4 regions of the Pradoshia sp. TA40_28 genome follow, and region 3 is predicted to be linked to each of the others. Evidence: riboswitches for the same ligand, from Rfam matches in the RefSeq annotation. Region 3 holds a riboswitch; each other region holds the start of a gene.
The links. Region 3 has a riboswitch for cobalamin ahead of AC58NB_RS05965 (FecCD family ABC transporter permease). Riboswitches for the same ligand answer to the same signal wherever they lie in the genome.
Positions count from the first base shown of each region.

Region 1: it holds a riboswitch for cobalamin, as region 3 does, so the genes downstream of both, AC58NB_RS16930 (ABC transporter substrate-binding protein) here and AC58NB_RS05965 (FecCD family ABC transporter permease) in region 3, are expected to answer to the same signal.
Region 2: it holds a riboswitch for cobalamin, as region 3 does, so the genes downstream of both, AC58NB_RS08720 (ribonucleoside-diphosphate reductase subunit alpha) here and AC58NB_RS05965 (FecCD family ABC transporter permease) in region 3, are expected to answer to the same signal.
Region 4: it holds a riboswitch for cobalamin, as region 3 does, so the genes downstream of both, AC58NB_RS02385 (ABC transporter substrate-binding protein) here and AC58NB_RS05965 (FecCD family ABC transporter permease) in region 3, are expected to answer to the same signal.

Region 1 covers NZ_JCATZO010000020.1:12,547-15,730, forward strand. Annotated here, with positions in the region: gene AC58NB_RS16920 (polysaccharide deacetylase family protein) at 1-570, opposite strand, end outside; gene AC58NB_RS16925 (DUF6509 family protein) at 722-1,024, shown strand; cobalamin riboswitch at 1,060-1,255, shown strand; gene AC58NB_RS16930 (ABC transporter substrate-binding protein) at 1,416-2,336, shown strand; gene AC58NB_RS16935 (hypothetical protein) at 2,762-2,920, shown strand; gene AC58NB_RS16940 (enoyl-CoA hydratase/isomerase family protein) at 2,920-3,184, shown strand, end outside.
Region 2 covers NZ_JCATZO010000005.1:191,089-194,272, reverse strand. Annotated here, with positions in the region: gene AC58NB_RS08725 (AAA domain-containing protein) at 1-757, shown strand, start outside; cobalamin riboswitch at 843-1,023, shown strand; gene AC58NB_RS08720 (ribonucleoside-diphosphate reductase subunit alpha) at 1,347-3,184, shown strand, end outside.
Region 3 covers NZ_JCATZO010000003.1:390,733-393,916, forward strand. Annotated here, with positions in the region: gene AC58NB_RS05960 (ABC transporter ATP-binding protein) at 1-470, opposite strand, end outside; gene AC58NB_RS05965 (FecCD family ABC transporter permease) at 464-1,516, opposite strand; cobalamin riboswitch at 1,694-1,837, opposite strand; gene AC58NB_RS05970 (LLM class flavin-dependent oxidoreductase) at 1,878-2,882, opposite strand; gene tbcS (tetraprenyl-beta-curcumene synthase) at 2,929-3,184, opposite strand, start outside.
Region 4 covers NZ_JCATZO010000002.1:67,404-70,587, forward strand. Annotated here, with positions in the region: gene AC58NB_RS02380 (FecCD family ABC transporter permease) at 1-696, opposite strand, end outside; gene AC58NB_RS02385 (ABC transporter substrate-binding protein) at 696-1,679, opposite strand; cobalamin riboswitch at 1,870-2,048, opposite strand; gene AC58NB_RS02390 (amidase) at 2,274-3,184, opposite strand, start outside.

The DNA of each region.
Region 1 (3,184 bases), on a different contig from region 3:
CAGGAGGATATAAAGATTTTCCTTTTCATCTACTCCTCTCATAATTAAGTTAAGTAATTTTTTTTCTGGAATCGGAGGATTCAATCCATCATTGGCATCACAATTCCAATCATAATATTTATATCCCCTCTCTGTTACCTCAGTTTTTAATTGCTTCATTAAATTAGTACCAGCATATTGTTTAGCAACATAATTATTGGAGCCACCAGGAAAGCGTAAAATTTTTGGGCTTTCGCCTACTTCTTCTTTTAAGAATGTTTCCAGTTTATTAATATCTTTAAAAAATGAATCCTTAGATCGATAAATTTCAGAATAATTATGGGAATAGGAATGTAACCCAAGGGCATGACCATTTTTAACAATTTCTTTATACAAATACATATGTCCGGGACTTGCCGTTCCGGTTACAAAAAAGGTTGCTTTGACATCCTGAGTTTTAAGAATATCAAGAATATCCTGTGTGCAGTTTGAGGGTCCATCATCGAAACTGAGGTAGGCTGTTTTTGCAAATGATTCTATTGGAATGAAAAGTTGGATAATAAGCAAAGTGATAACAGGTAAAATACGCATAATAAACTCCTCTGTTAGAAATGGTTTACTATAGTTTTCGATTAACAATTAAAATATATTCTTAAAACAAGTTGAATAATGGGGTAAAATGTTTAATATCGAAAAGGAACATGTATAATAATACATAGGCAATTCAGAAAGGTTGATAAACATGATTGAGATACAAAGTTACACAGTGGAAAAACTGGAAGACCCATTTGGAATTCTCCCCGGAGATAGATATGAATATTTACTGGAAGTGGCTGTTCCTGAGGATGATGAGCTCTATACCGAAAAAGGGTTACTTTTACGTGTTATATATGTAATGGATGAAAATAAGGATTCAATTACAAAGTATGAGTTTATAGAAAATGAAACACAAAGTGTTCTGGATTTTGAGCTTGAGGATGATGAGTTATCCATGGTATTGCAATTTTGCAAAGAACACACTGATCTTGAATACGAAGAAGATTAAGATAATCTTACATAACAGATCATAAAAGAAATTTGAATATAAAGAATTGAAAGAGTGCCTTATTTATAAGGATAATAGGGAAACCGGTGTCATTCCGGTGCAGCCCCCGCTACTGTGTGCGTGGATGAAATGATTTGGTAAACCACTGGCTCGCCATTTTGAGCATAGGAAGGTAAATCAAAGTAAATTGATGCGTTAAGCCAGGAGACCTGCTTTTTCATTTTATGTACTATTTTTCGGAGGGAAGAGTAGGGTAGCCTGAGCCTGTTGTTTAGTATAGGACGCCGCCTTAGCTTTTCCTTGAGCTAAGGCTTTTTTTATTATTTAAGAATATGGGGGAATAACAGTGTTGAAAAAGAAAAACAATTTATTTTTAGTGGTTTTAACCTTTATGTTATCCATTTTTATGTATGGATGTTCATCATCTAATGATGACTCGACTCAGAAAAAAGAGGGTCCTGAATCCACATCATCTTCCTTTCCGATTGAGGTGAAAGATGGTTCAGGAGAAAAAATTAAAATTGAGGAAAAACCTGAAGCTATTGTTTCTTTATTGCCAAGCAATACTGAAACTGCCTATGCACTTGGTCTTGGTGAGAAAATCGTTGGGGTATCTGATTATTGTAATTATCCAACTGAGGCAGCTAACAAACCAAAAGTCGGCGGCTTAGAGATTAATGTTGAAAAAGTATTGGAATTAAATCCTGATCTTGTTTTACTTTCGGCAAGCCATTTTACTAACGCCAAGGATACAATCAAGCAATTTCAAACAGCTGATATTGATGTAGTTATAGTTCCTGATGCCAATTCATTTGAAGAAGCATATGGAACAATTGAGTTAATTGCAAAGGCTACCGGAACATCCGAAAAGGGTGAAGAAATGATTAATGATATGAAAAAAGAAGTGGCAACCATTAAAGAGAAAGCCAGCAAAATAAAAGATAAAAAGAAAGTATGGATTGAGGTATCTTCCTCCCCAGATTTATATACGGCAGGCAGCGGAACCTTTATGGGAGATATGCTAGAAATCATTCACGCGGAAAATATCGCCGCCGATCAAAATGGATGGGTTACGATGAGTGAAGAACAAGTCATTGAGCGCAATCCTGATGTCATTATTACTACATACGGCTATTATATTGAAAATCCTGAAGAACAGATATATGGAAGAAAGGCTTGGTCTGAGGTAAAAGCTGTTAAAAATAAGCAAATTTACGATGTCAATAACGATACGGTGTCACGCCCGGGACCGCGTTTAACAGAAGGATTGCAATTGTTAGCTGAAAAAATCTATCCTGAAACTTTTAAATAACCATTCCACTTGAGAGCTTCCCTACATGAAGGGAAGCTCTTTTTTTTTCGAATTAAATAATTTGAATATTCCGATAATATTGTTGAAATTTTCCTTTTATGTAGATATGATAATACCAATACGTATTCACACTCACATGTGGGATTAGAATGATAGGCTCGTAGTTTATGCTAATCAGCATAAGCTGTAAATTAGAAAAGTAAACAAAGATAGATCATTGACGGGAAATAAATCCGCTGAAAAATGCCAGACAGATAGAATACCTTCTAATAGTTCGCACAGATACCAATGATTTAATCAGTGTTGCTTTGGTTAGAAAAAGAAATAATCACTCATGGCAAGTGCTCAATGGGGTTTATCGCTTAGGCTTATTGAGTGCTGGTTTTACGCGTATCCAGCTCAATGTATGGAAAAGGTGAATCCATATGGCGGTGCAATTGCTCTATGACATCCGCTTTAGGGCTCGTATTATCGTTACTCTTTTAAATGAGTTGGTACGGACAAACGGGCTTTATGGTCTGGCCACCATGTGTATTGGTTTTAGTCAGGCAATTGCCATAATAATAGAAAGGGAGGCAGGATAATGGGACAAAATTGTTTATTGGAAGTAAATGAAAAGGTAGCTTTCATTACGATTAATCGACCTCCCCTTAATACATTGAATAGGGATACATTATATGAAATTGGGACTTATTTAGATGATATAGAAACTAACAATGATATTAGGGCAATTATCTTAACCGGAGCAGGAGATAAATCTTTCTCAGCTGGAGCCGATGTGAATGAATTTGCTGATTTGGCGGAGCCGGAAAAAGCAAGGGCAACGATTCAAGGTATGCATGACTTAT
Region 2 (3,184 bases), on a different contig from region 3:
AATTGGTTATGCAACTCCATACCGAGCCCAGGCGCAGTTGATGGAGACGTTAATTAAAGACTTATATCAAGATGAGAATGGTCTGCATGATATTTTGGCTGCTACAGTCCATCGTTTCCAGGGAAGTGAACGGGAACTAATGGTATTTGACAGTGTGGATAGTTATCCTCAAAATCGGGCTGGTATGTTATTGACTGGAAGGGAAAGTGAACGACTTCTTAATGTTGCAATCACAAGGACCAAAGGAAAGCTGATTCATGTTAGCGATGTGGAGTTTATTGAATCAAAAGTTTCTCATTCCAAGACCCTTCATCAACTTGTGCAATATCAGATGAAACGAAACCAAATGATCAATATGGACCAAATAGGCAAGTGGATTACGAATCACCATCCGAAATTACAATGGATTTATGCACGAAATTTAGAGGGATTTTATCAAGATATAAAACAAGCCCATTCATCGATTATTCTCTCCTTGCCAAATTCGAGTGTTCTATCACAAGAGTTTGTTCAACGAGTAAAAACAAGGAATTCAAGGGCAAAGTTAATGATATACTCTCCTGATTCCCATACCTATTTAGATCCTGATATCCATCTTCAGAACGGTCCAAGTTTCAGCTTCGTCATTATGGATCAAAAAGTATTCTGGCTTGGAATTCCGCTTGAAGCGAATAGGCGCGTTCAACCGCCGTACATTGGGATTCGGTTGGAATCTGAAGCATTTGTTAATCATTTTTTGCAGCAACTGCCAAAATAATTGGCAGGATATTGATTGCTATTTTCAGTTATTAGATTTATAATTCTATATGTTGATATTATTGAAATTTTTAAATACTATATATTGAGTTTAACGTGTTAAAGGTGTCGAATACGACTTAATAGGGAATCCGGTGAAAATCCGGAACTGTACCCGCAACTGTAAATGCTGATGAAATAAGTAAACCACTGTAGATCAATCTATGGGAAGGACTTAGAGTAAAATGACGCATGAGTCAGGAGACCTGCCTTTTTCACTAGTTTACCTTTATCGGGAGCAATGAAGGTGGAACAGAGAACATGGCAATTTTGGCACATTTCAATTTTGTTATTATTTCTATTCCCATTGCTGATTAAAGGCAATGGGATTTTTTGCGTGGAGAAAATCAAAACTATTCGGTGGTTCTGAGAAATCCTGATTCAACAAAATATGTCGTATCAGAAGGTATGGTCTTTATGCGATGGTTTGGTAGCTCAAAAATTTAAATTGGGTCAAGCTTTACCATTCAGGAGGAGCTCAAACCAAAGAATCCTATCATTACAAGAGTATGCATTAGAGAAATGGCAGTGAAAAATAAGGGGGAAAAATGATGGTACTATCATACGATACACAAGATCATAGTCAATATAGCAAGATAGAAATCAGCAATTTGGAGAGCATTGAAACATATATAAAAAAATGTGTAAAACCCTATCCTTCCTTATATTCAGCAGAAGAATATATCGAAAAAATTATGACGGCACTGGAATATAAATTTGACTATAACAAGGAAGAATTGGTGAATTTATTCGTACTCAGTGCCGTAGAGCGCATATCTGCCGATGAACCGGATTGGACATATGTAGCAGCGGCTATTTATTTAGATCGTTTATATGAATTAGCTTCCCAAAACAGGGGCTATGAGCTGAAAAATAAATACGGAAAGCTCTATCAGCTTGTTCTAACATTGACTGAAATGGGTATCTATCATCCTGCCTTATTGGATGTGTATACAGAAGAAGAGATTAACAGTCTCTCGGCACTTATCGAACCGTCAAAAGATCAATTATTTACGTATATTGGCATTCGTACATTGGCAGATCGCTATTTAGCTAAATCGCATAATGGCAGACTATATGAACTTCCTCAAGAGCGGTTTATGATTATTGCTATGACGTTGATGATGAATGAACCAGAAAACAAAAGGCTTGAATTAATAAAAGAATCCTATTGGGCATTATCCAATCTTTATATGACGGTGGCGACTCCTACGCTTGCTAATGCCGGGAAAAGCTATGGCCAGTTATCCAGTTGTTTTATTGATACGGTCGATGATAGTTTGCAGGGAATTTATGATTCGAACACGGATATTGCCAATCTATCAAAAAATGGTGGCGGAATAGGTGTTTATTTAGGAAAGATAAGGGCCAGGGGCAGTGATATTAAAGGCTTCAAGGGTGTTTCCTCAGGGATTATTCCATGGATGAAGCAATTAAACAATACTGCTGTCAGTGTGGACCAATTGGGCCAAAGGCAGGGCGCTATCGCTGTTTACCTGGATGTTTGGCATAAAGATATTTTCACCTTTCTTGAAGCCCGTCTGAATAATGGCGATGAACGTTTCCGTACTCATGATTTATTTACCGGTGTATGCATTCCAGATTTATTTATGGAGCGTGTTAAGGAACGCGGCACATGGTATTTATTTGATCCGCATGAAGTCAGGAAGGTCATGGGCTATTCTCTTGAAGACTATTTTGATGAAGAAAAAGAAAATGGGCAATTTAGACAAAAATATGAAGAGTGTGTTAACCATCCGGAGCTTTCGAAAAAGGAAATACCGGCAATAGAAGTGTTTAAGGCAATCATGATTTCTCAGCTTGAAACGGGAACGCCCTATATGTTTTATAGGGATACGGTCAATCGCTTAAATGCCAATCGTCATAAGGGAATGATTTATTGCAGTAATTTATGCACAGAAATTACGCAAAATCAAAGTCCAACAACGGTGATTGAACAAAGAACGGAGGATGGGAAAATTATTATCGAAAAAACACCCGGAGATTTTGTTGTCTGTAATCTATCCTCCATCTCTCTGGCCAAAGCTGTAAGGGAAGATGTGCTTGAACGATTAATAACGGTACAGGTTAGAATGCTTGATAATGTCATCGATTTAAATAATATACCAGTCATTCAGGCGAATATAACGAATAAAAATTATCGTGCGATCGGACTTGGTACATTTGGCTGGCATCATTTGCTGGCATTAGAGGGCATTGCTTGGGAATCGGAGAAAGCAGTTGAATACTGTGACCGTTTATACGGAAAAATTGCTTATTTAACCATCAAATCAAGTGTAGATTTAGCTAAAGAGAAAGGCGCCTATCCATATTTTGGCGGGTCTGATTGGGAAAGCGGAGCGTATTTTGACCAAAGAGGCTATCATTC
Region 3 (3,184 bases):
TGGGCCAGCGCTTTTGCTAAAAGGACCCGTTGTTTCTCTCCACCACTTAACGCTGAAAAATAGGTATGCTTAAATTTCAGTGTATCTGTTTGGGCCAGACACTTATCTACAATAGCGTAATCCTCAGTTTGATAATGATTAAAAAATCCTTTTCCCTGATAAGGATATCTTCCGAGTAAAACAATTTCTTCCACTGTAAAATCCAAACTCACTACATGTTCCTGGCTTAGCACAGCCGCTATTTTTGCTAATTCTCCGGCTTTATAGGAGGATGTTTGTCTACCTTGGATCGTTGTGGTTCCCGCTTTATATTCCATTTTCCCCAATATACTTTTAATCAGCGTTGTCTTTCCGCTTCCATTTGGTCCAAGAAGTGCAAAAAACTCTCCTTTTTCTACCTTTAATGAAAAATCCTGGAGCACCCGTTTATTTTTATGATAGCCTGCACTGAGGTTCTCTACATTTAACATGTCAAATTCCTTCTTTTTATCCGTTCTTTAATTAGTAAAATCGTAAATATCGGTGCACCAATTAAAGCCGTAATTACACCAATAGGCAATTCCTGTGGATTGATGATGACTCGAGCAATCATGTCAGCCAATATCAGATATCCTCCCCCGATGATCATCGATAAAGGAAGTAAATGCCTGTGGTCAGCACCCGATATAAGGCGAACTAGATGTGGAATGACCAATCCGACAAAGCCGATTGCTCCTGATACGGCAACTGCCGCACCTGTTAATAGGCCGGCACCTATAATGATCATGATTTTCTTGCGTTTCACGTTAATCCCATTGTATTGAGCAGATTGATCTCCAAGTGCCAATCCATTTAGTTCCCGGTAATGATACAGAATAATAGATGCCCCTATTACGAAGAAAGGAATTAGTATACTGAAGTGCCCCCAGTTTTTCATGGCCATGCTGCCCATAAGCCAGTTCAATACTTCTCTCATCTGATCTCCTGATGATAGGGCAATGATTAGAGAAACCAGCGCTCCAATAAATGAATTCATAATAATACCCGCTAGAATAATGGTTTCATTTGCATAGGTTACACTAGCTGCCCTTGTAATACCAAACACGACCAGCAAGGTTATAAAACTGAACACTATTGCAACAAGCGGCAAAGTGAAGTGACCAAAAAGAGCTATTTCTATATTAAAAAATAAGACGACCACTGCACCAACTGACGCTCCGGACGAAACACCAATGGTATATGGATCAGCGAGTGGGTTTTGCAGAAGTCCCTGGAAGGCAGCCCCTGCCAGAGCCAAACCCGCTCCTACAAATAATGCAATCAATACTCGTGGTAAACGTATATTCCAAATAATCATTTCAATATTTTTGGGACCTGTATAGAAAGATTCCTGACCGGTTATATTTTTTAAGAGGATCCCAATTATATCTTTAATCGACATGTCCACGCTTCCTATAAACAGGCCGAGCAATGCAGCTAACAGCATAAATAGGATACTCACTGTATAAATACCGGTTGTTCTTTTTTTATTTTTCATTTCTAAACTTCAATTCCTCTTTACTCCAACGGCGAACCTCGGATTATTCTTACACTTGTTCGAATTATATCTAACCGTTTCAAAACACAAAAAATCCTTAGCTCTGTAGGTATTGAGCTAAGGATTCACTTTTTTCCATTGTGAATACAATAAGCCTACTTTTCCCACCGAAAAATAAGTACAGTAACTTTAAAAGCAGGTTTCCTGGCTTATACTAATCAATTCCTGATTTAGTAATTACAGTAGCGGGGGCTGCAACGGCCTTTAACCGTTTTCCCTTTCACCCTCAAGATTCGAGGCACTTTTAAAGTATATAATTTGATTTCATTTTCATTTTTAAAGATTGACTGCCACTCAACTATCATCCTATAAGCCCGGCTTCTTTGGCAATTAATTTAAATGACTTTACTTTTGCCTCATAGGAATGAGTAATCGTTACAAGCATTATCTCATTTGTGTTGAACCGTTTTCTAAGCTCTTCTATTTTTTTCATAATCGTTTTTGGGGACCCGATAATCATTTTTCTTCTATTATAATCAATTCGCGCCGTTTCAAACTGAGACAAAGCCATTTCGTGAATTTCATTCGGGTGCGGAGTTCCCTCCCGGATAATTCCCTGTGAAAGAAATAGTAAGGATAAATCTAAAGATCCAGCCAAATATTCTGCCTCTTCATCTGTATCTGCACATATCGTAAATACGGTAACCATCCCTAAAGGTCTCTGTCCAAAATCGGATGGACAAAACGTTTCATAGTAATGCTTCATATTTTCTTCTGCATATTCACTGTTAATAAACAAAGCAAAATTATATGGTAACCCTTTTTGTGCAGCAAGAGAGGCACTTGATGAACTTGATCCAAGCATCCATAATTCCGGAGGAGCTTGAATAACAGGAGTGGCTGCTAATCCATAAAGAGGATGTAACTCAGGTAAATGATCATATAAATACCAAGTTAATTCATCCACCTGAACAGGAAACCTGTGAAGATCACTTAATCTGCCTTCCTGTAATGCACGCGTTGCTCTTGGCATCCCGCCAGGAGCTCTGCCGATGCCCAGATCTATTCTTCCTGGAGCTAAACCTGACAATACTCTGAAATTCTCCGCCACTTTATAAGCACTATAATGAGGTAGCATTACTCCACCAGTGCCGACTCTTAGCTTAACGGTTTGAGCAGCAATCCATGTCGCAAGGACTTCTGGCGATGAGCCAGCCAACCCTTGGCTATCATGATGTTCACTTACCCAAAATCTTGAATAACCCAACTCCTCAGCCAATTTTGCCAGTTTGACTGTATTAGCAAGCGCCTGCTCTGAAGGTTCTCCGACAGAACGTGGTGACTGGTCTAGAATACTTAACTTTATCCCATCCGTACCATCCCCTCACGATAAAATGCTATTATACTGGTCTTTATTTCTTTTTCATCCTTTTAAATGCATGATACAGCTTACTGTTCCAATAAAAGAAATACGCTGATTTGCCAGCTAATTTCAGCAGATTTCGGGTATACTGCCTAACCGCTTTCTGGCTCTTAACCTTGGAGTCGGCTAAATAAATACCCATTAACCCTTGATTAATCATCCTATGGAACTTACTATCTGGTATTTTCATGACATCTTCATTAGCTTGTTCAACGAAATAAGATAGCCTCTCAATCATTTGCTCT
Region 4 (3,184 bases), on a different contig from region 3:
ATCTTCTCCGAGGAGAAAAATATCCAAGTGATTGGCATAATATAAAAAGACGCAAAGAGCTACTAAAACAGGACCAATCAATAGTTGTACATGGCTCCAATCACGACCGTTCAGGTTTCCCATCATCCACTGGACAATTTGCTGCATCACTCCCGCATTAGAAAAAGAGAGGAGCAGGGAGGTACAAGCTGACAAGAATGAACTAATGGCAATGCCCGTTAACAGCAATGTCAGCATCGAAGTTTTACCATGATTGGTCGCAATCCTGTAGACCGCAAAAAGCGTTACGGCGGATAAAATAAAACCCATTAACGGTACAAATAGAGAATGAATAGCCGCTAAACCAAAATAGATAGCCACTACGCCGCCGAAGACTCCGCCTGAGGAAACACCAATGATGCCCGGGTCAGCCATTGGGTTGCGAAACACACTTTGCATGACAACACCCGAGATCGCCAAGCCTGCTCCAACTAATCCAGCCACGACGACACGCGCTAAGCGAATCTGTACAAGAATCGTCTCATACATCGGATTATACTCAAATTGAACGAATGGGAGCAGTGAGAACAGCACTTTCATTGTTTCTGAAAATGGAACAATCACACCACCATACATCGTCGCTAGAAGTAATGACACAATCAACGTACAAACCAGGCAGCAAAAAACAAGTGCCTGCTTAGATTGCTTACTGACCATCATTTTTTACCATATAAAACTTGGTAAATATCTTCTGCACCTTCTATGATAAAGTGAGATGCTGTTGATAAATTGGCGCTATCAATTACATACACCTCATCATTCTTAAATGCCTTAATTTTTTTTAGGGCCGGATCCTTTTTCCATTCCTCAACAAAGGTTGCTTTTGAACCGTCATACTGCCAATCACTCGTAATGATGATGTCCGGGTTTAGCTCCACTAACTTTTCTTTTGATAGATTAGGATAATCGGGATACTCTTCACCCGTTATACCTGCTTCTGTGATGGCATTAATTCCACCAGCTAAGGTAATCATTTCTCCAATAGTGGTATTTTCTGTAACAGATGAATTTTGTTGTGTCCAGTAAACCACGCGTTTTTTCTCCGCCTCGGCCTCTCCTTTCTTTTTCAGAGCAGCCATCCGCTCCTCTACATCAGCTATGATGTCAGCGGCCTTTTTCTCTTCTCCTACAATCGCCCCTACTTCCTTAAGACCTGCTAAAACGCCTGAAAAGGATGAATCATCTTTTATTTGATAGGTTGTTATATCCGCAGACTCCAATTGATTGAGTACCTCCGGGTCAACATAGGATGGGATCAACACTAAATCAGGTTCTAACGATAGGACCAATTCGGAAGTGACCGTTTCAATTTTCGTATCAATTCCTTTTGTTAAATCAGCAACATTTGAAATACCAGGGTCTGTTGATAATTTAGTAACGGCTGCAACCTGATCCTGTCCAACTAAAGGAAGCAAGTATTCATCAATCGCCAATGTTGTTGAAACAATATTTGTTGGCTTTTCTTTTATCGTAACCTCTTCCCCGCGGCCGTCTGTAAACGTTTTGGGATAAACCCCTGTTTCTTGGTTTTCTTTTAGTTTTGTCTCTTGCTTCTGATTGTCTACTGTCTCATTACCGCAAGCAACTAGTGCAGGAACGGATAAGAACAAGAGAAGCATAAAGCTTGCCATCTTTTTCATCTCACTATCTCCCTTTATAAAAAATTATTTATATTTAGCGTGTTTACGCTGAAATATTGAAACAAAAAAAGCCTGTTTTCCTAAATAAGGAAAACAGGCTTGATTGATGTACAGACTAAAAAAACCCTGTCAAAAATCACGCAAAGATACAGTATCTCTGCGTTCGCCAATCCTTTTCCCTCCGAAAAGTAAGCATACACAATCATAAGCAGGTTTCCTGACTCTGAGCTTCCTCTTACTCTCACACCTTCCCTCGTTAGAGGTGGTCACGTGATTTCATCAGCTCTTACAGTAGCGGGGGCTGCTCCAGATTCACACTGGATTCCCTTTTACCTCACCAAAGTGAGCACTTATGTTTGTTCTGAAATTTCATATAACTAAATAGTATCATGGTAAAGATCAAAACGGAAGATATTATCGAATGAAAAGGATGCTAATTCAAATTAAAAAATAAAATTTAATAGCCAGTGCAGTAAAATTTCATTTTGCAGAAATGATCAAATGACAGATTCTACCAAAAAGAAACTTTCACTGTTCTCAATTCAATCAATGAGCCTACCCGGATTCCATGATTTTACTCAAACAAGTATAAAGTTATCCTAAATAAGGATTTCCCTTTTGACCAACCCAAATGTCAGACTGCTCTAGTAATGCACCGATTCGAAGTAACCAATCCTCTTTCCCCTTAGGTGCCATTAGTTGTACCCCTAGCGGCAGTCCTTTAGCAGTTAAATGTATAGGTAAACTGATAGCCGGCTGGCCAATAATGTTCGCAAGCTGCGTGAATGGAGTATAGGTTAAACTCGGTTTAAACATCTCATAGACCAATGCTAATTGTTCAGATGAATGTAATTCATCTACTTTTAATAATTGTGAGCTCTGTTCAGGTGTATGGGTCAATTCTCCAACCCTTGGTGCTGGGTGAGCTGTTGCCGGTGTGAGATATAAATCAAATTCCTCATTGAACTTTGCCATTTTCGCAGCGGCTGTATCCCATTCAGCTATACTGCGTGTAAATTGAACGGCTGATACATTTTGTCCAGCCGTTTTGAGAACCCAAGTGACGATTTCTATATCATTTACCGTAATAGGACGACCAATAGCTTCTTCAATTGAAAGAATATCAGCTGCCATCTCCCCGCTATTCATAATATAGTAATTTTCCATTAGACGGATTCCATCTACGCCGTTCTCACGTTCTTCAACGCTAAACCCTGCCTGCTCGAGCCATTTCACTGTCTTATGTACCGCTTTTACTGCCTCTTCACTGACTTGTGTACCTACCGGAGATTTAGTAGAGAAAGCTATTTTAAACGATTTTTTCAGCGGTTTCGAAAGTTCTTCTAAATAACTTCCATTAAATAATGGTACCTGAAAGGCCGTATCCGGCTGAATGATTTGCAATGCATCCAGCATTGCTGCGCTATCACGGATGGTTTTTGTTAAGGCAAAATCACCTGCCGCTCCATGCCATTGACGCCCTACCCCCGGACCAACCGGAGTCC